2 regions of the Psychrobacillus sp. FSL H8-0483 genome follow, and region 2 is predicted to be linked to the other one. Evidence: a T-box and tRNA genes for the amino acid it is inferred to sense, from the RefSeq annotation. Region 2 holds a T-box; the other holds one or more tRNA genes.
What was found. The T-box of region 2 lies ahead of ileS (isoleucine--tRNA ligase). A T-box ahead of a tRNA ligase gene usually reads a tRNA of that ligase, here a tRNA-Ile.

Region 1 (15,551 bases), 1.8 Mb from region 2:
CATGAAGGTGGAGTAGATCCAGTCCCAGAAGAATGGCCTTTGAAGAAAAAATAAATCAAAGGCTATTTTTTCTTGCCTTTTTACACAAACTACTGTAAGCTAATATAGTTCTCTGTTTTTAAAACGTAATCATTACTATTTAGAAAGGTGAGTTTATATGAAACGTGTTACTTTAGTGTGCTTAATATTCTTTTTAATATTCCTTGCGGCTTGTGGAAATAAAGAAGAATCTATAAATGAAGAAGAAAATGATCTCCAAATTTATACAACCGTATACCCTTTACAATATTTTGCAGAGCGTATAGGTGGTGAAGAGGTAACTGTATCTTCTATCTATCCTGCTGGAGCAAATGAACATACATTTGAGCCAACTCAAAAAGATATGATTGCATTAGCAGATGCAGATTTATTTTTCTACATAGGATTGGGACTTGAAGGATTTGTGGAAAATGCTAAAAAAACATTAGCGGATGAACAAGTGAAAATGATTGCTACGATTGATGAAGTTTCGGATGATCAATTAGAAGCAAGTTCCCATGATGAGCATGAAGGCGAAGAAGAGATGCATGATGAAGCAACGGAAGAACATCAGGACAGCAGTCACGATGGACACGACCATGGCAAAATAGATCCACATGTATGGATGTCTCCGAAAATTAGTCAAAGCCTTGCTTTGTCTATTAAAAACTCTCTTATAGAGGCTGCTCCAGATCAAAAAGAGACGTTTGAAAAAAACTACCAATCTTTAATCGCTGAACTTCAACAACTAGATGCTAACTTTGAAGAAATGGCCCATAATGCGACTAATAAGACATTCTTCGTATCACATGCCGCTTTTGGTTACATCGCTAATACGTATGGGTTAGAGCAAGTAGCGGTGGCAGGTCTTAATTCGCAAGATGAACCCTCTCAAAAAGAATTAACAAAAATTATTGATTTAGCAAAAGAAAAAAATATAGAGTACATTTTATTTGAACAAAATGTATCTTCTAAACTAACAGAAGTGATTCAACAAGAGGTTGGCGCGAAAAGCTTAGTTCTTCATAACTTGGGCGTGCTTTCACAAGAAGATATTACTAATGAGGAAACGTATTTTACTCTAATGAATAAAAATCTTGAAACATTAGAAACTGTATTAAAATGACACAAAGACACTTAGAACTCTAAGTGTCTTTTATATGTTTGAAAAATTCTCTTCTCATCAATTTGTTCGATGCATTTCTAGGAAGCTGCTCCACAAAATAATAAGCAACAGGTTGTTTATAAGAAGCAATTTGTGTCTTCATAAAAGCTTTCAATTCCTCTTCCCCAGTATCTTTCTTTAAAACAACAAATGCTACAGGTACTTGCCCCCACTTGTCATCCGACCTTCCAGCAACACCTGCTTCTTGCACCGCTGGATGTTTAACTAATGCTTGCTCTACTTCTGCTGGATATATATTCTCACCACCAGAAATAATTAAGTCAGAACGACGATCCAAAACAAATAAATAACCTTCCCCATCTATATACCCCATATCTCCTGTATGGAGCCAACCATCAACTAATGGATTTCTTAGTTCAGAAGCACCAATATACCCTGTTGTCACATGAGGCCCTTTAATACAAATTTCTCCGATATTTTCTTCCCCATCAATACGCACATCGGCAAAAAATAGCGGTTTACCTGCAGAACCTAATTTCCGAATAGCATCTTCGCTGGATAGTGTCGTGGTTTGGGAGGAAGTTTCCGTCATTCCGTATGTTTGTAACACTGGAATATTTCGTTTAATTGCTCTCTCTAAATAATTTAATGGAACCGGTCCTCCACCAACGAGCATGGATTTAAATGTATTTGGGAAGGATAGATTTTTCGTTTCAAGTACTGTAATAATTCTTTCAAGTGTTACTGCAACGACGGACATTCCCGTGACAGTACCACTTAAAATGTCCTCTACAACTTTTTCTGCATCAAACTTTGTATGAAGATGGACAGTCATTCCGTATAGCACAGAACGCATTAAAATGGAAAAGCCACTAATATGAAATAACGGCATTGTACATAACCAGCAATCATGTGGCTGTACACCTAAATTTAGTGCAGAACCAGACGCACTCATCACATGATTTTCAAGTGATTGTCGAACACCTTTCGGATTACCTGTCGTTCCTGACGTATACATGATCGTAATGGTACGATCTTTTGGCCACTCTTTTTCCATTTCAAAAGCAGTTTGTTCAGCAAGATGTACATCTTCAAAAGAAAGCCTTTTTGGGTATGCTAAATTTCTTATTTCAAAAGAATCTACTAATAAATAATCAGCATTACTATCTTGCAATTGATAGCTCAGCTCTCCCTCTGTCAGTCTTTCATTTAGCATCACTAACTCACAACCAAGCTGGATGCAACCATGTAATACAACCACTAGCTGAGGATTGGATGATGCTAAAATAGCAACTCTCATTCCTGGTAAAATGCCTTTTGTTCGAAGCTTTTCTGCAAATACATTCGCTTCTGTATAAACTTGCGCAAATGTCCATTCTTTCTCATAAAAGCGTAAGGCAATTCGATTGGGTGTTAAACTTGCACGTTTCAATAATAGATTAGGATACATTGGATACCATTATCTCCTTTAGAAAAAGAAGCTGCCCTAAAGAAGGACAGCTTCATTAATATCAAATTGCCTTGGCATATTTGCTTTCAGATTTTGCATCGTGCTAAATCACGGAAAACGTGGGAATTGACCGAAATCAGGTTTACGTTTTTCTTTAAATGCGTCGCGGCCTTCTTTTGCTTCTTCAGTTGTGTAATAAAGAAGTGTAGCATCTCCAGCCATTTGTTGAAGACCAGCCAATCCGTCTGTATCCGCATTCATCGCTGCTTTTAAGAAACGAAGTGCAGTTGGGCTCATCTCTAGCATTTCCTCACACCATTGAACCGTTTCGTCTTCTAATTGTGCGTATGGAACCACTGTATTTACTAAGCCCATATCAAGTGCTTGCTGTGCATCGTATTGGCGACATAAGAACCAAATTTCACGCGCTTTTTTATGTCCAACAATACGTGCTAAATAACCAGAACCATATCCAGCATCAAACGAACCAACTTTAGGACCTGTTTGTCCAAATTTTGCATTGTCCGCAGCAATGGTTAAATCACAAACAACGTGAAGAACATGTCCGCCACCAATTGCATAGCCAGCTACCATCGCCACAACAGGCTTAGGAATAACACGGATCAATCTTTGTAAATCTAATACGTTTAAACGAGGAATTTCATCTTCCCCTACATAACCACCATGTCCACGTACTTTTTGATCCCCACCTGAACAGAATGCATGCTCACCTTCACCAGTTAAAATAATTGCTCCGATCGATTGATCATCGCGAGCACGAGAGAAAGCATCAATTAGCTCCATCACTGTTTTTGGTCGAAATGCATTTCGCACTTCTGGACGGTTAATCGTTACTTTTGCAATACCATTATAAAACTCATACTTAATGTCTTCATATGTACGTAATGTTGTCCATTCACGAGTCATCATTCATCCTCCTTCAAAATTATATCCTTTACTATTGTAGCAAACAATTCGGCATTTTCCACATGAATTGCATGTCCCACATCATTAACTTGCTTATGATGACAATTTGGTAATAGTTTTTGCATTTCTTTTGCTATGTCATAAAATTTTTGGTCTAACTCTCCAGTAATTAAAATCGTTGGATTCTTGATATTCACTAGCTTGTCCCAATAAGAAGGTTGCACGCCTGTACTAAAGCCTCTCAAACTATTGGAGAACCCAACTTCGGATCCCGCAAGTCTTTCTGCTCGTATTTTTTGCTGTTTTTCGAGTGATAAGCTTTTTTGTGAATGAAACAAAGGAATACCTTCCCAAAAATCTACAAAAGAGACAATTCCATCGTTTGTAATTCTTTCTGCAAGCAACTCATCTGCACGCTTTCTTTTTACTCGCTCATCTTCACTTGCTAGACCTGGAGAACTACTCTCCAAAATTAACTTGTCCACGGGATATTTAGTAGCATAGGCGAGCGCTAATCTACCTCCCATAGAGTAGCCTATAAGTGTAAAATTACTCCACTTCAGTTGTAGTAATAATTCATGTAGCGCTTCTATTTGTTCTTCCGTAGTATATGGTTTAATCAGCTCCGGCTTAGATGATTGCCCATGTCCGACTAGATCAACTGTTAGCACTTCCACTGTTGCAGGAAGATACGTTATTACTTCGTTCCATGTATCACTAGATCCAGTAAACCCATGAAGAAATATAACTTTTTCTTTTGCTCCAATATTATATCTTTTTATATGCATATTTATATTATGAACATTTACATTCATGCTCTCCAAATCGAGTCTAACTCCTTAGAAATGGCAGACCATAGTTTTCGATGCGTTTCCGTATTTACTTGCCTATTCGTAAACACTTCTATAATACGCACATCTTTTGTTTTCGTCTGATTCAAAGCATGTTTAAATGCTTCTTTTGTATGAACCGCATCATATTGAGCATCGTACATAGCTGCAATATGCGAAAATTCAAGACCTGTTGGAGTTCCGAATAAATGCTCAAAATAATTTTTCTCAGTAGATTGAGGTAAATAAGAGAAGATACCTCCCCCATCATTATTCATCACAACAATGGTTATATTAGTTTGCTGGAATCTACTTACGATTAGACCATTCACATCATGTACAAAAGCTAAATCACCAATAAGTAAAAAACTTTGACGACCGGTAGCTGCTTGTACACCCAATGCAGTTGAAACAACCCCATCTATTCCGTTTGTTCCTCTATTTGCATATATTTGAATATCTTTGGATGTTTTATTGAAAAATGTATCTACATCGCGAATTGGCATGCTACTACTTGCAAATAAATCCGCACCGTTTGGTAACGATTCGAATAATGTACCTGCAAGTGCCCCTTCATCCTCTTCCATTTCTAAATAAGCTTGGATATGTGTCGTAGCAATTTCATTCGCTTTCGACCAATTTTCTAAGTAAATAGAAGTTTGCTTATCTTGGATTGGAATCCATAAAGATGTTGCTCCTACTTGAACATGATGCGTCACAATATGAAGAGAATCACGGAAAATCGGACTTTCATCTACTGCTATAAACACGGTTGGTTTACATGCTTTTAAAAATTGTGTGAGCGGTTTTGAAACTGGCTGTGCTCCAAATCGAACGACAACATCCGGAACAACACTTTCTTTAAATGAACTCTCTTTTAACAGCGCATCATATTGATCAATACATAAATGCATACAATCTTCCGGAACGGAGCTACGTAAATTTGATAATGGATCTGCCAATACCGGCCATTGAACCGTCTTAACAAATTCCCAAAAACCTTCCGTTGTATGAAGTGAATCACCAACTATAAATAAACCCTTCTCTTCTTTTTGCAATATACCCTTATACCAATGAATAAACTCTTCCCCTGGTATAAGCTGCCCCATTTCCACCTTACTAACTTGTAATGCAGAATGGTGCTGATCCATATTGATAAGTAGGGGCTCTCGAAATGGCACATTAATATGAACTGGACCCATAGGGGAAGCAATTGATGTAGAAACAGCACGATGGATATGACGTTCTATAAAAGGTAAACTTTCTTCATTATCCTCCGGAATTGGAAAATCGACAGACCACTTTACATGTTTTCCAAACAGATGGATTTGATCAATCGCTTGAGGTGCTCCTACTTCACGTAACTCATGTGGGCGATCAGCTGTAACAACAAGTAATGGAACCCGCGCATAATAAGCTTCCACTATAGCAGGAAAGAAATTGGCGGCAGCTGTTCCCGATGTACACAATAAAACAACTGGCGTTTTTTTTGCTTTTGCTATTCCTAATGCGAAAAAACCAGCTGAACGTTCATCAATTTGACGATAAAATTGAAAACCTTCGCTTTTTGCAAATGCATATGCTAATGGTGTAGATCTAGAGCCTGGACATATGACCACATCTTCTACACCTGTTCTTTTTATTGTTTCTACAAATTGATTGACATAAGACGTCAAATACTCCATATTATTCATTCATATTTCCTCCAAGTGTTCGGAGCATTGGTCGAAACTTCACTCTTGTTTCTTCAAATTCCTCTAACGAGGAGGATTCCGCAACTATTCCTCCGCCCGCAAACAAATAAGCATGTTGATTTTCTAGTAATGCAGAGCGAATTCCAACTGCAAATTCTCCGTCGCCTTCTGCATTAATCCAACCAATTGGTGCTGCGTAATACCCACGATTCATCTGTTCCGATTCTCTAATAATAGCTACTGCCTCTCTCCGAGGTTCTCCACCTAGTGCAGGTGTAGGATGCAAAGATTCTACAAACTCAAACAAGGAAGCTTCTTTTTTTATTTTCCCTTCAATAGGAGTAAATAAATGCTGAATATCTCTTACTTTCATTAGTTTTGGTCTAGATGGAATTTTTACATCTTCGCAATATTGGTTAAATACTTTCCGTATCATATCCACTACAAATTGATGTTCCCCTAAGTTTTTACGATCGGAAAGTAGAGTATCCCCAAGTTCTTTATCTTCCATGGAATTTTTTCCGCGTCTAACAGAACCAGCAAGACCTGCTGATTGAACATGTCCATTTTCTACTTTTACTAATCGCTCTGGTGTTGCACCAAAAAAGATTTTATCATCTTTTTCTAACCCAAATAAATAACTTTCTGGTTGCTCCATTGATGCATTATAAATAGCTGTTGAGGAAGCAAATGTATCATCGAACGTCAGCTTTAACGATCGGCCAATTACTACTTTATTTACTACATTGTTTCGAATTTGACTCGTAACTTCTTCCACCGCTTGCAAATATTCATCTTTCAATCGATCTTCTCTTCCGATTAAACTAGGTTTTGCATGGACCTTAAGTTCTTTTACTTGTGCAGTGTGTATTAAGGCATCACGTTCCATACGTAATCGTTCAAATGCTTCTGAACTCTCTTCTTCATCTGTAATATAATGAATACTTACATAAGCTTGTTCATTTTTGATCACCAGCTGAAATGTTGATACAACAAAAAAACTAGAAGGAAATGTATCCCATTCAGAAGCAATCTTATTTTTTGGATCAAAGGAAAAGCCCCCAAAAAGGATTGGCGATACATCCACTTTCTCTTTTAACGAGGTTTGACATATCTTTTTCCATTTAGTTGCAATGTCACTATATCGTGTATCTTCTAATTCATTCGAGAAAATATGAGCATGTCCTAATCCAACTAAAGTAAAAGTCTTCTCTTTATTTTGCCAGAAAAAACGTTTTCCTTTATAAGATTCGTCCCCCGCCTCAAAAAATGCATGTGCGGACAATCTAGATACTTCTATTGTTTCTGTATAAAAACGTAATGTTGTTTTCATTTGACCGGTGGTTTTCGGCATAAATATGACCTCCGTAAATATAACTTGCTGATTAATTTATCTATTAAAATACTCTACCTTTAATCATACCTCTTTCTACACTTTTCGGCACACATTTAGCAACAAATATGTGCTAAAATTGAGGTTGATTCTTTTAAAGGAGAGAAAAAACCTATGTCACATGAACTTCAAGCCGATAAGGGTTGGCGGATTTGGTGGAAATTAACAAGACCTCATACATTAACGGCTTCATTTGCTCCCGTATTTTTAGGAACAATGATTGCTCTTTACGACACCAATATTAACTGGCTATTATTTTTAGCTATGTTATTTGCTTGTTTGCTTATCCAGGCTGCTACAAATATGTTTAATGAATACTACGACTTTGCTCGCGGTCTAGACAGTGAAGAGTCGGTCGGTATTGGCGGTGCAATCGTTCGAAACGGCGTTAAACCGAAAACAGTCATGCAATTAGCATTATTACTATACGGAGTTGCAGCATTACTAGGTATCTATATTTGCTACGAGTCTTCCTGGATGTTACTAGTTGTAGGAGCGGTTAGTATGCTAATAGGATATTTATATACAGGTGGACCATACCCGATAGCATATACTCCGTTTGGGGAGCTATTTAGTGGTGTAGTCATGGGAATGTTAATTGTTCTTATATCAACATTCATTCAAGTTGGTACAATCCCTTACTCAGCCATTTTAATCTCCATACCAAGTGCATTGCTTGTAGCAGCTATCATGCTTTCTAACAATATTCGAGATTTAGTGGAAGATAAGGAAGGTGGCAGAAAAACTATGGCAATTCTTGTCGGAAGAAAAAATGCCATTAAGGTTTTGGCTTCCTTCTTTATCATTTCCTACCTTTGGATTGTAGGTTTAGTCTTGATGCAAGTTGTTACTCCATTTGCTTTACTCGTACTGTTAAGTATAAAAAAACCAATGCATGCAATAAAACTATTTAAAGAAAAAGAAAACCCTCTAGAGGTCGGGCTTGCAATGAAAGATACTGCCCTCACAAATACTATTTTTGTTTTCTTACTTGGAATAGGCTTACTTATAGGGTACTTCATCTAAGAAGAACACTAAAAATGCTAGGAAGGTATATACCTTCCTAGCATTTTTATTTTGCGGTAGAATCCGCGCAGTCGAGAAGGCTTGTCGATACGGCCGTAAAGCATGCGAATTCAACCAAATAACAACAATGTAGTTTAACAGCGACAATTTATATGTAAGACAAATCTACTTCGGGTTATAGTCATTTTAAGCTTAGGGAAGGTTTTCGTATTTAATAGGGCTAGCACGCTTTCTACTGACCTCACTTGCTCCATTTATTATCACGAATACATCATTTCAAGGCTGGTACTGCAATCGCCTTGTTAATCAGTGCATTCATTAAGACATTTACTGGTGGAATAATTATTAAATTTCCTTCTTAAATGGTGAATTAATAGAGTTCGTGCTGTTATTTCATATCTTTCTTTCCTCCACAAAAAAAGTTTTTCCAAGTAGAGTAAGTTAAAAAGAAATCAACTACTGAAGAAAGATAGTAAATAAACATCCATACTTTTCTACAAAAAAAAAGATAATCAAATGAATGATTATCTTTTTCTTTAAAATGATGACCCCTACGGGATTCGAACCCGTGTTACCGCCGTGAAAGGGCGGTGTCTTAACCGCTTGACCAAGGGGCCAAATATATGGCGGAGAAGGAGGGATTTGAACCCTCGCGCCGGTTACCCGACCTACACCCTTAGCAGGGGCGCCTCTTCAGCCACTTGAGTACTTCCCCATATGATTCGAAATGGAATCCTTGGCCTCACACTTATGAAGCGTGCACTCTAACTAACTGTGCATAGACCAATTAATTTAAGCGGGTGAAGAGAATCGAACTCTCATCATCAGCTTGGAAGGCTGAGGTTTTACCACTAAACTACACCCGCATTATTATGGTGGCTCAGGACGGAATCGAACCGCCGACACAAGGATTTTCAGTCCTTTGCTCTACCGACTGAGCTACTGAGCCACATATGTATTTTTTTAAAAAATGGCGGTCCCGACCGGGATCGAACCGGCGATCTCCTGCGTGACAGGCAGGCATGTTAACCGCTACACCACGGGACCATTTGGTTGCGGGGACAGGATTTGAACCTGTGACCTTCGGGTTATGAGCCCGACGAGCTACCGAACTGCTCCACCCCGCGACAATATTATACTTGCAGTTTAAGTTTTACTACGCTCGAAGAAAGTTGGACACCTGCTTCGGCTTTGCCTGCATCGGTGTTAATCGTCATCTTCGTTTGACGATTTGCTCCACCCGCGACAATAATATTTAGTGTTATTTCAAAATGAATATACTAAACTATTTTTTAAGTGTTTCATCAACAAACAATAAGTTGTAAATGGAGGAGGAAGAGGGATTCGAACCCCCGCGCGGTATGACCCGCCTGTCGGTTTTCAAGACCGATCCCTTCAGCCAGACTTGGGTATTCCTCCGTATTATTGTGTTTATAATAGCTGTATGACCTAAATCTATAAATAAAATCCATTAGCCATACTAGCTATTTGGAAGTAAAAAAGTAATCAAGCAAGTGATTACTTTCCACTTAAAAATATGACCCCTACGGGATTCGAACCCGTGTTACCGCCGTGAAAGGGCGGTGTCTTAACCGCTTGACCAAGGGGCCAACATATGGCGGAGAAGGAGGGATTTGAACCCTCGCGCCGGTTGCCCGACCTACACCCTTAGCAGGGGCGCCTCTTCAGCCACTTGAGTACTTCCCCATATGGCTCCGAAGGTAGGACTCGAACCTACGACCAATCGATTAACAGTCGATTGCTCTACCACTGAGCTACTTCGGAATAATGGTGGGCCTAAATGGACTCGAACCATCGACCTCACGCTTATCAGGCGTGCGCTCTAACCAGCTGAGCTATAGGCCCATTATTTGGAGCGGGTGAAGAGAATCGAACTCTCATCATCAGCTTGGAAGGCTGAGGTTTTACCACTAAACTACACCCGCATTACTATGGTGGCTCAGGACGGAATCGAACCGCCGACACAAGGATTTTCAGTCCTTTGCTCTACCGACTGAGCTACTGAGCCACATATGTATTTTTTAAAAAAATGGCGGTCCCGACCGGGATCGAACCGGCGATCTCCTGCGTGACAGGCAGGCATGTTAACCGCTACACCACGGGACCATTTGGTTGCGGGGACAGGATTTGAACCTGTGACCTTCGGGTTATGAGCCCGACGAGCTACCGAACTGCTCCACCCCGCGACAATATTATTATTAAGACAATCTTTTTCTTAATCCCACTAACAACAAGTTAAAATGGAGGAGGAAGAGGGATTCGAACCCCCGCGCGGTATGACCCGCCTGTCGGTTTTCAAGACCGATCCCTTCAGCCAGACTTGGGTATTCCTCCGTAATTATTGTGTTGGTGGACCTTGCAGGACTCGAACCTGCGACCGGACGGTTATGAGCCGTCTGCTCTAACCAACTGAGCTAAAGGTCCTTAAGATGGCGGCAGAGGGAGTCGAACCCACGACCTTTCGGGTATGAACCGAATGCTCTAGCCAGCTGAGCTACGCCGCCATGATATTTTTTATAATTTAATATTATTTGGTGGAGCCTAGCGGGATCGAACCGCTGACCTCCTGCGTGCAAGGCAGGCGCTCTCCCAGCTGAGCTAAGGCCCCAAATGTAATAATAACTGGTCGGGAAGACAGGATTCGAACCTGCGACCCCTTGGTCCCAAACCAAGTGCTCTACCAAGCTGAGCTACTTCCCGATATATATGGCGCGCCCGGCAGGAGTCGAACCCACAACCTTCTGATCCGTAGTCAGACGCTCTATCCAATTGAGCTACGGGCGCTTAAATTCTTTTTTAAAAAATGGTGCCGAGGACCGGAATCGAACCGGTACGGTAGTCACCTACCGCAGGATTTTAAGTCCTGTGCGTCTGCCAGTTCCGCCACCCCGGCACTTAAATGAATCTTTGGAGCGGAAGACGAGGTTCGAACTCGCGACCCCCACCTTGGCAAGGTGGTGTTCTACCACTGAACTACTTCCGCTCGGTTATTAAATTAAATGGTGCGGGTGAAGGGAGTCGAACCCCCACGCCTTGCGGCGCTAGATCCTAAGTCTAGTGCGTCTGCCAGTTCCGCCACACCCGCATACATAATTCACTTAAAAGTGATGAGCCATGTAGGATTCGAACCTACGACCCTCTGATTAAAAGTCAGATGCTCTACCAACTGAGCTAATGGCTCGAAAAAAATGGTGCCGGAGAAAGGACTTGAACCCTCAACCTACTGATTACAAGTCAGTTGCTCTACCAGTTGAGCTACTCCGGCAGGAGTAAATATATGGTGGAGGATGACGGGCTCGAACCGCCGACCCTCTGCTTGTAAGGCAGATGCTCTCCCAGCTGAGCTAATCCTCCTGGGTAATATAATTCATAACAAGTTACTATTATGTACTTATCGCAAGCCCAGCGACGTCCTACTCTTGCAGGGGGAAACCCCCAACTACCATTGGCGCTGAAGAGCTTAACTTCCGTGTTCGGTATGGGAACGGGTGTGACCTCTTCGCCATCATCACTAGACTTGAATAATTAATGAAAGACAAGTTTTATTATAACAACTGTGTAGAAAATTACAAGTGTTTTTTTAAAAAAATTATTCTTTCAAAACTGGATAAAAGACATTGAATTCTGTAAATTCTATTTTGGTTAAGTCCTCGATCGATTAGTATTCGTCAGCTGCACGTGTCGCCACGCTTCCACCCCGAACCTATCTACCTCATCGTCTTTGAGGGATCTTACTTACTTGCGTAATGGGAAATCTCATCTTGAGGGGGGCTTCGTGCTTAGATGCTTTCAGCACTTATCCCGTCCACACATAGCTACCCAGCGATGCTCTTGGCAGAACAACTGGTACACCAGCGGTGTGTCCATCCCGGTCCTCTCGTACTAAGGACAGCTCCTCTCAAATTTCCTACGCCCACGACGGATAGGGACCGAACTGTCTCACGACGTTCTGAACCCAGCTCGCGTACCGCTTTAATGGGCGAACAGCCCAACCCTTGGGACCGACTACAGCCCCAGGATGCGATGAGCCGACATCGAGGTGCCAAACCTCCCCGTCGATGTGGACTCTTGGGGGAGATAAGCCTGTTATCCCCGGGGTAGCTTTTATCCGTTGAGCGATGGCCCTTCCATGCGGAACCACCGGATCACTAAGCCCGTCTTTCGACCCTGCTCGACTTGTAGGTCTCGCAGTCAAGCTCCCTTCTGCCTTTACACTCTTCGAATGATTTCCAACCATTCTGAGGGAACCTTTGGGCGCCTCCGTTACACTTTAGGAGGCGACCGCCCCAGTCAAACTACCCGCCTGACACTGTCTCCTACCCGGGTTACGGGTATGGGTTAGAATTTCAATACAACCAGGGCAGTATCCCACCGACGCCTCCTCCGAAGCTGGCGCTCCGGGCTCTAAGGCTCCTGCCTATCCTGTACAAGTTGCACCAAAATTCAATATCAAGCTATAGTAAAGCTCCACGGGGTCTTTCCGTCCTGTCGCGGGTAACCTGCATCTTCACAGGTACTATAATTTCACCGAGTCTCTCGTTGAGACAGTGCCCAGATCGTTACGCCTTTCGTGCGGGTCGGAACTTACCCGACAAGGAATTTCGCTACCTTAGGACCGTTATAGTTACGGCCGCCGTTTACTGGGGCTTCAATTCGCACCTTCGCTTGCGCTAAGCACTCCTCTTAACCTTCCAGCACCGGGCAGGCGTCAGCCCCTATACTTCACCTTACGGTTTTGCAGAGACCTGTGTTTTTGCTAAACAGTCGCCTGGGCCTATTCACTGCGGCTCTTCTAGGCTATTCACCCAAAAGAGCACCCCTTCTCCCGAAGTTACGGGGTCATTTTGCCGAGTTCCTTAACGAGAGTTCTCTCGCTCACCTTAGGATTCTCTCCTCGACTACCTGTGTCGGTTTGCGGTACGGGCACCTATCACCTCGCTAGAGGCTTTTCTTGGCAGTGTGAAATCAGGAACTTCGGACTAAGTCCTCGCCATCACAGCTCAATGTTATAGAATGCGGATTTTCCTACATTCACACCTTACTGCTTGGACGTGCATAACCAACAGCACGCTTACCCTATCCTTCTGCGTCCCCCCATTACTCAAACGGTGGTTTGGTGGTACAGGAATATCAACCTGTTGTCCATCGTCTACGCCTATCGGCCTCGACTTAGGTCCCGACTAACCCTGAGCGGACGAGCCTTCCTCAGGAAACCTTAGTCATACGGTGGACGGGATTCTCACCCGTCTTTCGCTACTCATACCGGCATTCTCACTTCTAAGCGCTCCACCAGTCCTTCCGGTCTGACTTCAACGCCCTTAGAACGCTCTCCTACCACTGATACCAAAGGTATCAATCCACAGCTTCGGTGATTTGTTTAGCCCCGATACATTTTCGGCGCAGCGTCACTCGACCAGTGAGCTATTACGCACTCTTTAAATGATGGCTGCTTCTAAGCCAACATCCTGGTTGTCTAAGCAACGCCACATCCTTTTCCACTTAACAAATACTTTGGGACCTTAGCTGGTGGTCTGGGCTGTTTCCCTCTTGACTACGGATCTTATCACTCGCAGTCTGACTCCCAAACATAAATCATTGGCATTCGGAGTTTGTCTGAATTCGGTAACCCGGGATGGGCCCCTAGTCCAAACAGTGCTCTACCTCCAAGATTCTTAACGTTTGAGGCTAGCCCTAAAGCTATTTCGGAGAGAACCAGCTATCTCCAGGTTCGATTGGAATTTCTCCGCTACCCACACCTCATCCCCGCACTTTTCAACGTGCGTGGGTTCGGACCTCCAGTAAGTGTTACCTTACCTTCATCCTGGACATGGGTAGATCACCTGGTTTCGGGTCTACGACCACATACTCATTCGCCCTATTCAGACTCGCTTTCGCTGCGGCTCCGTCTTCTCAACTTAACCTTGCATGTAATCGTAACTCGCCGGTTCATTCTACAAAAGGCACGCTATCACCCATTAACGGGCTCTAACTACTTGTAGGCACACGGTTTCAGGATCTATTTCACTCCCCTTCCGGGGTGCTTTTCACCTTTCCCTCACGGTACTGGTTCACTATCGGTCACTAGGTAGTATTTAGCCTTGGGAGATGGTCCTCCCAGATTCCGACGGAATTTCACGTGTTCCGCCGTACTCAGGATACACTCAAGAGAGAATGAACTTTTGACTACGGGGCTTTTACCCTATCCTGCGGACCTTTCCAGATCGCTTCGTCTAGCTCATTCCTTTGTAACTCTATGTAGAGTGTCCTACAACCCCAAGAGGCAAGCCTCTTGGTTTGGGCTATTCCCGTTTCGCTCGCCGCTACTCAGGGAATCGATTTTTCTTTCTCTTCCTCCAGGTACTTAGATGTTTCAGTTCCCTGGGTGTGCCACAGATACGCTATGTATTCACGTAAATGTACTGCTCCATTACGAACAGTGGGTTTCCCCATTCGGAAATCTCCGGATCAAAGCTCACTTACAGCTCCCCGAAGCATATCGGTGTTAGTGCCGTCCTTCTTCGGCTCCTAGTGCCAAGGCATTCACCGTGCGCCCTTATTAACTTAACCTAATATGGCTTCCAATTACTTGGAGTCCATTCAAAATTAGTAGTTAAAAGTACTACACAACATATAATCACCGAAGTGATTACAAATTGAATTTCTTGAATTTGTTTCTTTCAATGTCGTTTTATCCAGTTTTCAAAGAACAAGTTTTCAAATGCTCATAAAAATGAACATTCAAAACTGAACTGCAAAACGTTAAGATACAGATAAAAATCTGTATTCCGTAATATATCCTTAGAAAGGAGGTGATCCAGCCGCACCTTCCGATACGGCTACCTTGTTACGACTTCACCCCAATCATCTGTCCCACCTTCGGCGGCTGGCTCCCGTAAGGGTTACCCCACCGACTTCGGGTGTTACAAACTCTCGTGGTGTGACGGGCGGTGTGTACAAGGCCCGGGAACGTATTCACCGTGGCATGCTGATCCACGATTACTAGCGATTCCGGCTTCATGTAGGCGAGTTGCAGCCTACAATCCGAACTGAGAACGGTTTTATGGGA
Region 2 (15,551 bases):
ACACTCCACTAACGTAAACTTATCGAATCGTTCCAATACACGGAAATGAGTCACTGCATGTTTTCCATTATCAACAACTGCCATGCTTTGTCGTTCTTTTTTATCCCGACCAATAGGAGCGTCAATTGTTCCTTTATCATGTGCAATATGCCCATGTACAAGTGCAGTGTATTTACGAGTTACTGTTTTCTTCACCAGTTGATCGACTAAAGATACATGTGCAACATCATTTTTTGCGACCATTAATAGTCCGGTTGTATCTTTATCGATACGATGAACGATTCCAGGACGTAAAACTCCATTTATGCCTGATAAGTCTTTTATTTGATACATTAACCCATTTACAAGTGTCCCGCTCGTGTGACCAGGTGCAGGATGAACAACCATTCCACGTGGTTTGTACACTACCACTACATCCTCGTCCTCATAAACGATTTCTAAATTCAAGTTTTCAGCAACGATGTCTAGTGGAATTGCTGCAGGAGGAGATACAACAATAACGTCTCCTTCTTTCACTTTATAGTTCGTTTTTGGTGCTTCATTATTCACTAACACATGTCCATCTTTTATAAAGTTTTGGATTTGTGTGCGTGACCATTCCGTCTCAAATGTGGCAATTGCTTTGTCAATTCTCTCTTTTTCTTGTTCTTTTTCTATTACAAATGTTAACTCTTCCATTACTTCACCTTTTTCTTTTCTGCTCGTTCTTCTTGTAGTATGAATAATATAATGAATACTACTCCTATTGTTAATGCCGCATCTGCAATATTAAAAATAGGAAAATCATAGTTTATAATTGGTATTAAAACATCCACAAAATCAACTACTTCTTTTCTCCAAAGTCGATCGATAAAATTCCCTATTGCTCCACCTAATAGCATCATTAAACCTACTTGAAACAATGGTTTACCATTAGCTTCTTTATGAAAATAATAAATAATCCCAATGATTACAATAATCGTGATGATTGCAAACAAACCCATTCGACCTTGTAGCATTCCCCATGCAGCTCCGCGATTTCTATGCGAAAGCAGTGCTAAATAAGGATCCAAAAGAATGATATTTTCACCTAGCGTCATATTTTTAACAACAAGCCATTTTGTCCATTGATCTAAAGCAATGACAAACGCTGCAAGTCCGTAAAATTTCCACACATTAATTCCTCCGATAATGAATTTCTCCACTTTTTACTGATATGGAAAATTTCTGCTGAATGAATTTAAAGAATCTTAACTAGTTTACCATAAAAGTATGCTATTCGTAAAAGAGCATATAGATTAAATGTATATAAAAAAATGTGGCTGTCCCTAAAGTCATATAGTGACTGAGAAATGGTCCATTTTCCAATGTATTGATTTCCGTTCCAGACGGACGCTTTCCGCGGGCATAACTTCAGTCTCCTCAGGCCAACACGATGTTGGTCACGAAGGCGTTGCCACACGAGGTGGCGTTCTTAGCCTTCGTTCCTTTGTTCGCTCCTGCGGGGCCTTCAGCTCATGCTATTCCCGCTGGAGTCGCCGTCTTTCACTACTATTAATTCCCTACAAAAAATAGTAGGTTATGAAAAGTATACAAAAAACAGGTGTAGAAAAAGACTCGTTTTTCTACACCTGCTTCAATTTATGGGCTTATTGGACAGCCCCATTCACTTTATTAGATATAATTATTTTCTACAACATCCGCACAACGAGTACATAATGTTGCATGTTTTTCATCTGAGCCGACTGTTTCAGAAATTGTCCAGCAGCGTTCACATTTCTCGCCATCTGCTTTTTCCACTAACACAGAACTATGCTCCAGTACTAAGCTATTTGCTGGTGCTTCCGATTGAGCTCCACCTAATGCAAACTTAGAAACGATGAATAATTGAGCAAAATCAATCGCATCTGTTTCAAATAATGATTTATAATCGTCTTTTACATACAAAGTAACTTTTGCTTCCAGAGATTTACCGATTGTTTTAGCATTACGTGCTTCTTCTAACGCTTTTAATACATCATCACGTAATTCGATAATTTTCGTCCACTTTGGTGCTAGTGCTTCAAACGCTGGATATTCTATCGCATCCGGCATATCTGTTAATTGTACACTTTCTTCTGTTTCATGTTCTAGATAAGCCCAAAGCTCATCTGTTGTATGTGGCAAAATAGGTGTCATTAATTTTAATAAAGCAAGAAGTGTGTCATACATAACTGTTTGCATTGCACGACGATCTTTATGATCTGCTCCATAAATATACACAACATCTTTTGCAACATCTAAATAGAATGAGCTTAATTCACCAGCAACGAAGTTATTTACTGCATGATAAACACTCGCAAAATCATAGCGCTCATAAGCAGCTCTTACTGTTTTAATAACCTCTTGCAGCTTCATGTACATATATTGATCTACTTCGCGAAGATCTTTAAATTCTACACGATCATTTACTGGATGGAAATCACTAATATTCCCATGTAGGAAACGGAAAGTATTACGGATTTTACGATATACTTCTGTTACTTGTTTAATGATAGCATCGGATACACGTACATCTGCCGTGTAATCAACAGAAGCAACCCATAAACGAAGAATGTCTGCACCAAGTTGATTCATCACTTTAGAAGGAACAATTACATTCCCTAGTGATTTACTCATTTTACGGCCATTACCATCCAAAATAAATCCATGACTTAAAAGTCCTTTGTAAGGTGCATGACCAAACATAGCAGTACTAGTAATTAATGAAGAGTTAAACCATCCACGGTATTGGTCAGAGCCTTCTAAATATAAATCAGCTGGGAATACTAAATCATCTCGCTCTTCTAACACACCTTGATGTGAAGAACCTGAGTCAAACCATACGTCCATGATATCTGTTTCTTTCGTAAAGATACCATTTGGACTGTTAGGATGTGTAAATCCTTCTGGTAATAACTCTTTCGCTTCTCTTTGGAACCAAATATTAGAACCATGTTCACGGAATAATTTTGATACATGTGAAATTGTCTCTTCGGTAAGAATTGGTTCACCATCTTCTGCATAAAACACAGGAATTGGAACACCCCATACACGTTGACGAGAAATACACCAGTCTCCACGGTCACGAATCATATTGAATAGACGAGTTTCACCCCAAGCAGGTGTGAAATTTGTATCACGAATAGCTTGTAATAATTCATCTCTAAATGCTTCAATTGAAGCAAACCACTGGGCAGTTGCACGGTAAATTACTGGTTTTTTTGTACGCCAGTCATGTGGATACGAGTGTGTAAAGAAAGTTAGTTTTTCAAGGGCTCCCGCTTCTTCTAAAGCTTCTGTAATAGCTTTATTGGCAGTATCATAAAATAAACCTTCAAATCCTGGTGCTTCTGCTGTCAATACACCACGATCATCCACTGGACATAAAACATCTAAGCCATACGCTTTACCTACGTAGAAATCGTCTTCCCCGTGCCCTGGAGCAGTATGAACACATCCTGTACCAGACTCAGTAGTTACGTGTTCACCAAGAATTACTAGTGAATCACGATCATAAAGTGGATGTTTGGCAACAAGTCGGTCCATCTCTTTACCTTCTAGCGTACGTTCAATTGCGTATTCTTCCCAACCAAGTTCAGTTGAAACAGATTCCACTAATTCTTTTGCTACAACATACTTAGAACCTTTTGCACTTACAACTGCATACTCTACTTCAGGATGTAGCGCTATTCCTAAGTTCGCTGGAATTGTCCAAGGAGTTGTCGTCCAGATGATGAATTTCGTTCCCTCTTCTAGCACACCTTTTCCTTCTGTAACTGCGAAACTTACATAAATAGAAGGTGACTTTTTGTCTTGGTATTCAATTTCCGCTTCTGCAAGGGCAGATTCACTTGATGGTGACCAATAAACTGGTTTTAACCCTTTATAGATATATCCTTTTTTAGCCATTGCTCCAAATACTTCGATTTGACGAGATTCAAATGCTGGAGTAAGTGTAACATAAGGGTTCTCCCAATCACCACGAACACCTAGACGTTTAAATTGAGAGCGTTGGTTATTAATTTGTTCATAAGCATATTCCTCACATAGCTGTCTGAATTCTGCTAATGTCATTTCTTTACGTTTTACACCCTTGTTTGTTAGTGCTTGTTCAATTGGTAAACCATGTGTATCCCAACCTGGAACATAAGGTGCATGAAACCCTGTCATGGATTTATGACGAACAATCATGTCCTTTAATACTTTGTTTAAAGCATGACCAATATGAATATCACCATTTGCGTATGGAGGACCATCATGTAATACGAAGAAAGGACGATCTGCTGTTCTTTCTTGCACTTTTTTATAAATATCTTGCTCCGCCCATTGTGCTTGAATATCTAATTCTTTTACTGGTAAATTCCCTCGCATTGGGAAATCCGTTTTTGGCATTAATAATGTGTCTTTGTACTCCATCTTTCTTCCTCCTTATTTGAATCGTGCTCTTGCCTACATAATGCAGGTCAGTTAGTCGTTGTAGCATGGATGCGACGAAAATGGGCTAACATTTTTTAACTCTTCTTGAAATCTGTGACATCCGCCGGTGGCATTTATTTTATTCAATAGGTGTTTTGACCCTACTGAAAAAAATAAAAAAACCCCTCATCCCAAAAAGGGACGAGAAGTTAATGCTCGCGGTACCACCCTACTTGCGATTTTATTAAAAATCGCCGCTTAGTATGCCATAACGGGGCATATTCCGAAGACACTTACTATTAAATAAGGATAAAGTTCAGTGTCTTTGCTCCAAAGTGATATTCTAAAAAAGATTCATTGCTTGAGCTCTCACCATCCTCAAGTCGCTTAATCGAAATCTATTATAGACGTCTTTATCTTCGCATGTTTATTTGATATGCAATAATTATAGGAAAACTAAGCCAAACAGTCAAGAAATGTATTAATCCTCTGTTGCAGATATACGTTCTATTGCTGCTGTATCTGCATCATACTCCATTAAATGATTCCAATCGTCTGTATTGATCAAGTCTAATTGTGCTTCTATGAGCATTTTAAAGCGATTACGGAATACTTTCGATTGCTTCTTCAAATCCTCAATCTCAAGTGCAATTCTTCTCGCCTTTGTAAGTGCTTCGTTAACAATTCGATCTGCATTTTTTTCTGCTTCTTTTACAATTAGTTTTGCCTCTTTTTGAGAATTGCGTCTAACTTCTTCTGCTGCTTCCTGGGCAACAACGATAGACTTATGTAAAGTCTCTTCAATGGATGTGAAATGTCCTACCTTTTCGCTTGAAGATTTCAGTCTAGTTTCCAGATCCTTTTTCTCTTTAATAAGGATTTCAAGGTCCTTCATAATTTGATCGAGGAATTCATTTACTTCATCTTCACTGTATCCTCTAAATCCTCTACTGAATTCCTTGTTATGTATATCAAGTGGTGTTAATGGCATCAATTTCATCTCCTTTAATGTACTATCATTCTTTTCCTCTATTATACATTTACCATAGAGTGAATACATCTAAAATTCTAATATATTATAGATAATTTAATTTTTTTGCTCTAATCGACCTATTTGAAGTCGAATTTTATCTTTTTTTGTTCTACCTTCAATCATCATTAATTTAACTCTTCCTAACCCACGAATGGAGAGTAAGTCTAATTCTTGTAATTCCATCGACGTTTGATCTTTCTCTACCCAATTCACTTTCACTTTACCACTTTGAATAAGTGAAGCTGATTTTTGACGAGAAATATTAAAAACGGATGAAATGACTGTGTCTAACCTTAATGAACTAACAGTAAGACTTTCCGATGTCCATTCCTCCTGTTGTTGGAAATAGTTTAAAGGATCTTCCACTGTTTCTACTTGTACTTTCACTTTTCCTATTCCATTAAAGTTAGCTCGAACATACTCTAAAATTTCAGAAGCAACGACAAATTGAATGGCACCATCCTCTACACGAATATCTCCGAATTTACTTCTATCCATGCCAAGTGACATCATCGAACCAAGAACATCTTTATGACGCAAAGTAACAAACTTCTTAGGATAATTAACTTCCACAACAGTTAGCGCAAATTCATCATTAGCTGGGATAAAATAAGAAGGATACAAAAGTACTCTTTTTCTTTCTGCACCATCTAAAGCACCTTCTGCTGACGATTCGATACCATCATATTGTCTACGGATCGAATCGACGATAAATTGCTGTCTCGGATCCAAAAAATCTGTTAGCTTAGGAGCATATCGATCTTCAATTTCTCGCATCAAACTCACTACTTGTTCAATAAATGGCTGCTCTTCTTTTCTAAAATGCTGTAGCACATGTTCCATGTAAGTATTCCCTCTCAAATATAGTAAAAAACCCCACAACAGTGGAGTTTGAGGCTGTAGACAAAACCTTCATTCATTCATTCATTCATAGGTGTCACTCCAAACTGCTCTGTAAACACATGTCAGTTGAAAAGAGGTTTACAGCCTACCTTCGCACATTGTGTGGGTCTGCGCTTAGCCGACAATTTGAAGGTTTAAATGAATGAAGCTAGTGACCAAATACCTTTCATTGCAAGCTGTAAAACAAAAATTGCAACAATTGGTGAAATATCAATCATTCCAAGTGGTGGGATGATTTTTCGGAATGGCTCTAAATAAGGTTCACAAATTCTTCCTAAAAATTGACCAAACGTTGATTGCTGTATATTTGGTACCCATGACATCAATATATAAACAATTAATGCATACGTATATAAAGTTACTGCTTGACTTAACAAATATAATACAAAGCTCATAGTTAAATTACTCCTCTATCAATCAAGGTCGTTATAATAATAATCCGATATGGCGCCAGCTACTTCTACTGAGTCTGGTGCACAAAGGAAAATATCCGTCCCTATTCGTTGTATGTCTCCACCTAAAGCGTACACTGTTCCGCTTAAAAAGTCGATTATTCTTATTCCTTGCTCTTTATCAATACGTTGTAAATTGACAATAACTGCTTTTTTGCTTTTCAAGTGTTCGGAAATATCTTGAGCTTCTGCATACACACGTGGCTCAATTAAGATTACTTTGGAAGATTTTTGCATATTTTGAATACTCACAAGATTTGGTGCATTTGTTTCTTTGGTTGCTGTATTAAATTTACGCTCTTTTGATGAGGATTTAATTGGCTGTTGTCTTAATTGATTTTCCACGGGTCTTTGTTGTTGAGATCTTGGTTGTTCTGCTTCGGTTGCGTCTTCATCTTCGTCTAAATAGAAGAAATTTTTTACCCAGTTTTTCATGCTCATAAAACCTCCTTCTTCTCTTTGCCGACTAATGCTGTTCCAATTCTAACAAATGTAGCGCCTTCCTCAATAGCTATTTCATAGTCTCCAGACATACCCATCGATAACTCATTGCATGGAGCGTATGGTAATTGCTTATTTGCAATTTTCACTTGTAATTCTTTTAGTTTACGAAAAACATTTCGAATGACAGAATCATCGTCCGTATCTGGAGCCATCGTCATCAAACCAATGACACGTATACGTGAAAAGTTTTTTAACTCTTCGATAAAGGTTTCTACTTCTTCAAAAGAAAGACCATGTTTTGATTCTTCTTCTGCCACATTGACTTGCACAAAGCAATCTTTTATAGAAGTTGCTCTTTTTTCTATTTCTTCTGCTAAACTAATTCGATCTAATGAATGTAAATAATCCACTTCATTGATAACCGATTTAACTTTTCTCGTTTGTAAAGACCCTATGTAATGCCATTTAACATCGACTGAAATGGCATCTAATTTTTTCTTTAAACCTTCTGGTCTGTTTTCTCCAAGATGGTTTACACCAGTAAGAATAACTTCTTTCGTTCTATCCACGGAAACTTCTTTCGTTACTGCAATAATTGTAACATATTCCGCTTTTCTATTAGCACGAATACAAGCATCTTCCATTTTTTGTTGAATAAGTATTAAATTTTGCTGCACATTTGTCATTTAAAAACCAACTTTTCATCAATTGTTTTTGTTTATTGTAACAATGAAAGGCCGTTTTATCAATGATGAAACATGCCTATTCTAAGTTTTTTGAAACAATAATAACATCTTTTCCAATTATCGCTATATTTTGAACAGCAATTTTTTTCGTTTCTCTTTTTTTATTAAATATGGATGGATAAGCTCCATTTGTTTCTACAATAAATGAAATAATATGTCCGCTATCTTTATCTATTTCTGCATCCACTATAAATCCTAATAATTGACCGCTATTTGCTTCTATGACCTCTTTTTGTTGTGCCTCTGAAAATTTCATACTTAACCCCCTTTCTATATTATATGAACGAAAAAGAAAAAAACGCTTTTTCTATGCAGAAAAAGCATTTTTTGTGTAGGCCTGACCATTGACGTAGACCAAGCTATTATTTTGGATTCAATTGATTTTGGATGGTGGAAAGTGCACTTTTTTCTAAACGGGATATTTGTGCCTGTGATAACCCTAGATCCATTGCTATTTCGGTTTGGGTAGCTCCGAAATAAATCCTTTTTGTCAAGATTTTCTTTTGCCTTGTATCTAACTTTTGAAAACTCTCTTTCACGGTAAAATAAGTAACCCATTGATCTTCTGACACATCATTGTCACATAATTGGTCCATCATATAGATAGCATCTCCCCCATCACTAAAAATAGGTTCTTGAAGAGAAACAGGGTCTTGAATGGCATCTAATGATAGCAATATGTCCTCAACTGGAATTTCTAATATTTTCGATAAGTCTTCTAGTGTAGGCTCTTCTAAATGGTCATTTATATATTGTTCTTTTGCTTTCATGGCTTTATATGCAATATCTCTTAATGACCTCGAAACACGTACGGAATGATGGTCACGCAAATGTCTTTTTATTTCTCCAATGATCATAGGGACAGCATACGTAGAAAATCGTACGTTATGCTTTAAATCAAAATTCTCTATGGACTTAATAAGTCCTATACAACCAACCTGAAACAAATCATCGGCTTGTTCTCCTCGATAAGCAAACCGTTGAACTAAACTTAAAACTAATCTTAGATTACCCATTACTAATTCTTCTTTTACGGATTCTTCTCCTGCTTGTAACCGAATAAACATTTCTTTCATTTGTTCGTGGGAAAGTAAAGGAAGCTTAGATGTATCAATGCCGCATAATTCAACTTTTGTTCTCGTCATAGATCTTCCTCCGGACTTTTTAATTGTTCTAAGTCAGTTTGTCCGTGAGTTTGAAGTTTATTCGGAGCTAGCAGCATCCAATTTCACCCATTAAGCTATCGGTTCATTTAACAGCTCTTTTAAATCTAAAATTATTTTCTTTTCTAAACGAGATATATAAGACTGGGAAATTCCTAAATGATCAGCTACTTCTTTTTGAGTCATTTCTTCCTGTCCATTTAATCCAAAACGACATTGCATAATATACTTTTCCCGATTTCCAAGCAGATTAATCGCTTCAAATACATGCTGACGCTCTAATTTTTTTTCCACATCCTCAATGATTAAATCTTCACTAGTTCCTAATATATCGGATAAGAGGAGCTCATTTCCATCTGAATCTGAATTTAATGGTTCATCAAAGGAAACTTCCGATTTCATTCGGTTTGTTTTCCGCAAATGCATAAGTATTTCATTCTCAATACATCTAGATGCATATGTTGCAAGCTTAATACCTTTATCCAGATTAAAGGTTTCCACTGCCTTGATAAGTCCAATAGAACCAATACTAATCAAATCTTCGATATTTGTATTCGTTTGATCAAATCTCCTTGCAATATAAACAACCAGTCTTAAATTCCGCTCAATTAAAACGTCTCTTGCGTGTTCATTACCTTCCATAAAGGATAAAAGCATTTCTCGTTCTTCTTCTCTTGAGAGTGGCTTGGGTAGGGATTCATTGCCACCAATATAATGTACTCCCTTTCTCCTAAGAGAAAGAAACCAAAAATACACTCGGCGTAACAAGTTCAACAACATTATTTGACACTCCTTTTCTTTAAATAAAAGTACGAGGAACTATGCAAAATTCCATCCGCTCCATGTGGAAATTTGTCTTTTACCCTAGTCATCACAATATATCCTTTAGGCAATACTAGATCGTTTACAATCCATTGTTCGTACTTAATACCAATAACCCATGCTTTTTCTTTTTGTATAGTAGAAATAGGTATTAAACGTAATTTACTTGCATATTCTTTTGGAAGTTTATCCAACCCTACATTTTTTTCAAATTCCCAATTGCTGATTGCTCGAAACAGAGATTCTGGAAGGACACCTTGTAGCACTTCAGCGGCTACAAAATGGACTGGAGCATTAGAAAGCGGCTCTTTACATTCATTTCCGGAGTCAATAAAAAGAGTTAACTCTTTTGTGTTTCCAAACAAAGTGACATTAGATGAATATAGTAATTCTCTATCCGAATGTGCAATATTTAGATGCAGAACATGTTTCGTTAGCAAATATAATCCGCCCGTTGCTATTAACGCAAAATTTACGATCATAAATGTATTACTACTATTTGTATACATTGGGGCAATCGCTGTTAATAAACCACCAGCAAAAATACTTGCGAGTAACGTCAATGTTATTGCTTTGACAATTTGTGTACGTTTCTTCCAAAAAGCGATTCCGATCATGAGGAAGAAAGTAAAAAACAATGTCATAACATGATGTGAAAAAATTACTGTTATCACTCCAGCAGTAAAAGCAGAAAGTAGCAAATATCTTTTTTGATTTTCAATCCAACCAATTCTGTTTGCAAATGCTAAAACGGTATAGTTGAAAAAAGTATTAGTTGCTATCATAACTTCCGCGTACATGGCTCTCCTCCTTTTGTCTAAATCTTAGCATCCCTTATCTAAGAAATTTGTCAAAAGAACGTTCCAAAACCACTTTTTTAAACGACAAAAAATTAATACAATAAAAATAATATTTCTAAATCTACTCATCCTCAGTAGTTGCCAAGCAATCCTCCCTAATTTTTTTGGGATATCACTTGGAATAGAAGTTTTTTGGGGCAGCTTATTCTGAATCGTTTCTAGAGTAATTTGGACAGACTTCACTTCACTTCACTCTACTCTATTTTCTGTATTCTTGTGGCAGTATTCTGTAAGTCGTTCTCCTCCAACTTTTGGAGACATGTTGCTTGTTTGATTAAGAAAAGCGCAGGCGCCCTCTAAGTACTAAACCTGTTTTGTATCGTTTTCGGAGGTCTTTGGACAGACTTATTGCTATATCACTACCGATTGATTTTTTAGAGAGGCTGATCGTGACTAACGTCACGACCAGCCTCTCTTTTCTCGGTAATCTTATGGCATTTGTCTGTCCGTCGCCCTCCTTCAACGGTACGAATAAGGGTAAGATCTTTTTGGATAATGAGGGAAAAGATGCTTTCCAACTAATAAAGCTTCAGAGGAGGACAGTCTAAGTTCGCGACTTCATGGTGCTCCTGCGCAAAGCTCGTCGCAAAATAAAAGAACATTTCGCAACGACTGTCTGACCCGCATCGTGCGGGCCTCCGTAGATACAATTTCGGGTGCTCTAGTGCTCCTCTATACATGGATGCTAACTATTTTTTTGTCATATACTCTTTTACCAGTAGAAGAAAATTAGCAGAAATGCTCTTCTTAAAGATTCTTACTAGCTAACAGGTCCATCCGCTCTACCTTACCTTGTGTAAATCCATTGCATTTTCATATCGTTCAAAGTATTAGTGACTTTATACACCCAAAAAGTATATACTCCCTCTTATCTTTTAGTTATCCTTTCTTTGATGATTGAATATTTACTTGATTGTAGTAGAAGGCGGCGACTCCAGCGGGATGAGTGAGACAGATGAGCCATCACAACGAACGCGAAAGCGGCGGTGATGGCTTATCGCTCACCCCGCGGAAAGCGTCCGCCTGTAACGGAAATCAACAGTAGTATTGAATCGATCTTTTTCTCCAAAATATCTAAAACACTGGATTTATGGAACGGAAAATTATCTACTTTCTTATTCTTTAATAAGTGGATAGAACCTTTATTATTCGTTGATAAAGGCTCTGTTAAATTAGGCTGTTGCATTTTATTTTGAGACGAAAATCCGCGATACTCCACTGGAAAATGGGCTGCCAAGACCCCATAGCGGGCTTATAGGGACAAATACTACATTCGCCACATCCATGTGGCAGGCAGTTCGACAGCGGAAATCGACGGATTTTCGGCAGGTAACAACATAATCTTTAAACAGAGCCTTGAACAAAAAAAAGCAACCACCGATAAGGTGGTTGCTTTTCTATTAATATATGAAGATTAGTTTCTACGTTGACGATTTCTCAAAAACGTCGGAATGTCTAGTGCATCTTCTTGTTGATGACTTGATGTTTGACGTTCTTGGTGTAATGGTTGTTGTGTATGTTGTTCTTCTTTTCGTGGTTCACGATTAGGTGTTGTTGCAGCATGTTGAGCTCTAGCAGCACCGAATCCTGTACCTCTAGGTTGTTTTTGCGTAATTACTTCTTCGTTAAACCCTGTTGCAATTACAGTAACGACTATTTCATCTTTCAAGTTATCATTAATAACTGAACCAAAAATCATATTTACTTCTTCATCCGAAGCAGAAGCAACAATATCAGCAGCTTCTTGAACTTCAAATAAACTTAAATTGGATCCACCTGTAATATTCATAAGTACACCTGTCGCTCCATCAATAGATGTTTCAAGAAGAGGACTTGAGATTGCTTTTTTCGCAGCTTCTGCAGCACGATTCTCACCTGCAGAAATACCAATTCCCATTAGTGCTGCCCCTTTATTGGACATAATCGTTTTAACATCTGCAAAGTCTAGGTTAATTAATCCTGGAACAGCGATTAAATCTGAAATACCCTGAACCCCTTGACGTAAAACATTATCTGCTTCTCTAAATGCTTCAAGCATTGGCGTATTTTTGTCTACGATTTCAAGTAAGCGATCATTTGGAATAACGATAAGCGTATCAACCGCTTCTTTCATCATCCCGATACCACCTACAGCTTGCGTAGAACGTTTACGTCCTTCAAATGTAAATGGACGAGTAACTACTCCTACTGTTAGAGCTCCTAAATCACGGGCAATTTGAGCAATTACAGGAGCTGCTCCAGTACCGGTTCCTCCACCCATTCCAGCAGTAACAAATACCATATCAGCGCCTCTTAATGCTTCTTCTATTAGTTCTTTGCTTTCTTCCGCTGCTTTCTTTCCAACTTCGGGATTCGCGCCTGCTCCTAATCCTCTCGTCAATTTACCACCAATTTGAAGTTTCACTTCGGCTTTTGACATATTTAGAGCTTGTGCATCCGTATTAACTGCTATAAAATCAACACCTTGAACTCCGTGTTCAATCATTCGATTTACTGCGTTGTTACCGCCGCCACCGACTCCAATAACTTTAATAATCGCTAATTGATCTTCGTTTGTTTCAAATTCTAACATGCTATTGCCTCCTATATTCTTTCAACTATGATAAAGGTTTGTCATTCAAAAAATTTGTCGAAGAATTTCTTCGCTTTTGTCATCGCACTCTCTTTGTTTTCACTTGTCAAATTTTGTGTTTGTTTTTGTTTTTTTGGACTAGAAACTACTTCATTATGCGCAAGCTGAGATAAAGCATGGCTATTCCCAATTTTACCATAGAAAAGATCTTCTTTATAGGCATATCTTATAAGACCAACCGCTGTTGTGTATTGCGGCTCACGAACACCAATATAGTCTGGTGTATACAATCTCACTCTTGTTTGTAAAATATGTCTTGCCAGTTGACCAATACCTTCTAATTTTGATACTCCCCCGGTAATAACAACACCACCTGGCAAGTCTTGGAGACCAATACGGTAAAAATCTTCCAATATCAATTCAAACAATTCCTCTAAACGAACCCCAATTATCTCCGCAATATATCGTTGAGAGTATTGTTCTTTCATATCTGCACCAATAACTGGAACCTCAAAAAGTTCGTCATCTGAAGCATCATCATAAAAAGCATGTCCATATTTTAATTTAATCATCTCTGCTTGTTCTGTTGGTGTTTTCAAAACGATCGATAAATCTTTTGTAATATGATCTCCACCAACTGGAATAACAGAAGTATTAATCAAGTGACCTTCATTGAAAATAGCAATTGTTGTGGATCCGCCACCAATATCAATATAAGCGGTGCCATGATTTTTTTCGTCTTCTGTTAAAGCAAAATGACCGCCTGCTAGAGGCTGTAAATATATCTCTCTTACCTGAAGACCGGCTCTTTCCACACATCTTAACACGTTATGTAAAATTGTTTTTGATGTAGTCATCATGATTCCATCCATCTCAAGACGAGTACCTATCATGCCACGAGGATCTTTTATTTCTTCCAAGTGGTCGACGATAAACTGCTTAGGCGCAATATTAATTAGCTCTCTCTCAGGAGGAATAGACATTACTTGAGCAGATTCGATTACACGTTCCAAATCTCCATCCGTAATTTCTCTATCTTCTCTATTAACAGCTACTACACCTTTAACGTTTTGTATGTTTGCTAAGTTAGCAGGGATTCCTAACACTATTTCTTGAATAGACATTCCAATCATTCTTTCAGCCTCACTTATGGCTTTTTTAATAGACTGAACTGTTGCATCTATATCTACAATGGTGCCTTTACGGATTCCATTTGATTTTACATTTCCTACTCCTATAACATGCAGCGAGTCATCATTCATTTCTCCAATCAAAACTTTAATGGAAGACGACCCGATATCTAATGATACGTACAATTCAGATTGATTCAACCCGTAGCACCTCCTAAAAACTCTTTATTTATTATTCTATTGTAAAAAAGGTATAAAGTCTAAAATTTTCTAAAGAAATAGTAAATTATTCATGAAAACTTTATGCATTTTTTCTCTCACTCCATTTTGTTAATAAAATTCTTCGTATCACAGCAATATTTTGAAACAAACGCACACCGAATGCAAATATAGCAGCTAAGTATAAATCAACCCCCAGATGAACTCCTAAGAAGGCTAGCGCAGCGGCTAGCGCAATATTAAAGAAGAATCCAGATACAAATACCTTATCATCATAGACATGCTGCAATTGTGCTCGAATTCCTCCGAACAGAGTATCTAATGCAGCTAAAACGGCTATGGACAAATAGCTTTCATATATTTTTGGAATTTGTATATCTGTTAAAAGACCAAGTGAAATTCCAAGTATTAGACCTAATAATGGTAACCACATTTCATTACTCTCCTCCTGGAACTTCTTGTAGAAATTGCTTACTTACTGTTTGGTCATATGCAGATATACTCATGCTATGTTGTGGCTCTCCAATTACTAGTCTTAAATTATCAATATAAAAGTCGTCACCTATTGCTGAAGCCTCCAATTGATTGTACATTTTTTTGGCATCTTCATATGTAGAAGTTCCTATTTTAATGTTAAATGGAGCACGTCTAATCGCAAGGTTGTTTACAGTTGTTTTACCATTGACATCTCTTATAGCAGAGGAGTATATAATCCGTTTCCCGTCTACTTCTACTGCTTTTGCTTTAAATCGATTAATTTCATTTATTAAACGGACAAGTAAATCGGGTGA

Region 1: it encodes a tRNA-Ile, which carries the amino acid that the T-box ahead of ileS (isoleucine--tRNA ligase) is inferred to sense. The anticodon was not compared.

Annotation. Positions count from the first base shown of each region.
Region 1 is NZ_CP152052.1:2,999,151-3,014,701, forward strand. Features, by position in the region: gene yidD (membrane protein insertion efficiency factor YidD) at 1-54, shown strand, start outside; gene MHB48_RS14350 (zinc ABC transporter substrate-binding protein) at 158-1,144, shown strand; gene MHB48_RS14355 (o-succinylbenzoate--CoA ligase) at 1,164-2,594, opposite strand; gene menB (1,4-dihydroxy-2-naphthoyl-CoA synthase) at 2,703-3,521, opposite strand; gene menH (2-succinyl-6-hydroxy-2,4-cyclohexadiene-1-carboxylate synthase) at 3,521-4,336, opposite strand; gene menD (2-succinyl-5-enolpyruvyl-6-hydroxy-3-cyclohexene-1-carboxylic-acid synthase) at 4,333-6,045, opposite strand; gene MHB48_RS14375 (isochorismate synthase) at 6,038-7,399, opposite strand; gene MHB48_RS14380 (1,4-dihydroxy-2-naphthoate polyprenyltransferase) at 7,553-8,464, shown strand; tRNA gene MHB48_RS14385 (tRNA-Glu) at 9,010-9,081, opposite strand; tRNA gene MHB48_RS14390 (tRNA-Ser) at 9,089-9,179, opposite strand; tRNA gene MHB48_RS14395 (tRNA-Gly) at 9,260-9,330, opposite strand; tRNA gene MHB48_RS14400 (tRNA-Phe) at 9,338-9,413, opposite strand; tRNA gene MHB48_RS14405 (tRNA-Asp) at 9,436-9,511, opposite strand; tRNA gene MHB48_RS14410 (tRNA-Met) at 9,515-9,591, opposite strand; tRNA gene MHB48_RS14415 (tRNA-Ser) at 9,791-9,883, opposite strand; tRNA gene MHB48_RS14420 (tRNA-Glu) at 10,003-10,074, opposite strand; tRNA gene MHB48_RS14425 (tRNA-Ser) at 10,081-10,171, opposite strand; tRNA gene MHB48_RS14430 (tRNA-Asn) at 10,175-10,249, opposite strand; tRNA gene MHB48_RS14435 (tRNA-Ile) at 10,254-10,330, opposite strand; tRNA gene MHB48_RS14440 (tRNA-Gly) at 10,337-10,410, opposite strand; tRNA gene MHB48_RS14445 (tRNA-Phe) at 10,418-10,493, opposite strand; tRNA gene MHB48_RS14450 (tRNA-Asp) at 10,516-10,591, opposite strand; tRNA gene MHB48_RS14455 (tRNA-Met) at 10,595-10,671, opposite strand; tRNA gene MHB48_RS14460 (tRNA-Ser) at 10,727-10,819, opposite strand; tRNA gene MHB48_RS14465 (tRNA-Ile) at 10,833-10,909, opposite strand; tRNA gene MHB48_RS14470 (tRNA-Met) at 10,916-10,989, opposite strand; tRNA gene MHB48_RS14475 (tRNA-Ala) at 11,018-11,093, opposite strand; tRNA gene MHB48_RS14480 (tRNA-Pro) at 11,109-11,185, opposite strand; tRNA gene MHB48_RS14485 (tRNA-Arg) at 11,193-11,269, opposite strand; tRNA gene MHB48_RS14490 (tRNA-Leu) at 11,290-11,378, opposite strand; tRNA gene MHB48_RS14495 (tRNA-Gly) at 11,394-11,468, opposite strand; tRNA gene MHB48_RS14500 (tRNA-Leu) at 11,486-11,570, opposite strand; tRNA gene MHB48_RS14505 (tRNA-Lys) at 11,594-11,666, opposite strand; tRNA gene MHB48_RS14510 (tRNA-Thr) at 11,675-11,750, opposite strand; tRNA gene MHB48_RS14515 (tRNA-Val) at 11,764-11,839, opposite strand; rRNA gene rrf (5S ribosomal RNA) at 11,886-12,001, opposite strand; rRNA gene MHB48_RS14525 (23S ribosomal RNA) at 12,124-15,052, opposite strand; rRNA gene MHB48_RS14530 (16S ribosomal RNA) at 15,288-15,551, opposite strand, start outside.
Region 2 is NZ_CP152052.1:1,242,598-1,258,148, reverse strand. Features, by position in the region: gene MHB48_RS05745 (RluA family pseudouridine synthase) at 1-678, opposite strand, end outside; gene lspA (signal peptidase II) at 678-1,154, opposite strand; gene ileS (isoleucine--tRNA ligase) at 1,654-4,416, opposite strand; T-box leader at 4,611-4,845, opposite strand; gene MHB48_RS05730 (DivIVA domain-containing protein) at 4,898-5,407, opposite strand; gene MHB48_RS05725 (YlmH/Sll1252 family protein) at 5,504-6,292, opposite strand; gene MHB48_RS05720 (YggT family protein) at 6,487-6,747, opposite strand; gene MHB48_RS05715 (cell division protein SepF) at 6,766-7,245, opposite strand; gene MHB48_RS05710 (YggS family pyridoxal phosphate-dependent enzyme) at 7,242-7,934, opposite strand; gene MHB48_RS05705 (YlmC/YmxH family sporulation protein) at 8,011-8,250, opposite strand; gene sigG (RNA polymerase sporulation sigma factor SigG) at 8,357-9,139, opposite strand; gene sigE (RNA polymerase sporulation sigma factor SigE) at 9,230-9,937, opposite strand; gene MHB48_RS05690 (sigma-E processing peptidase SpoIIGA) at 9,937-10,779, opposite strand; gene ftsZ (cell division protein FtsZ) at 12,254-13,411, opposite strand; gene ftsA (cell division protein FtsA) at 13,453-14,742, opposite strand; gene MHB48_RS05675 (DUF1290 domain-containing protein) at 14,843-15,193, opposite strand; gene MHB48_RS05670 (DUF881 domain-containing protein) at 15,198-15,551, opposite strand, start outside.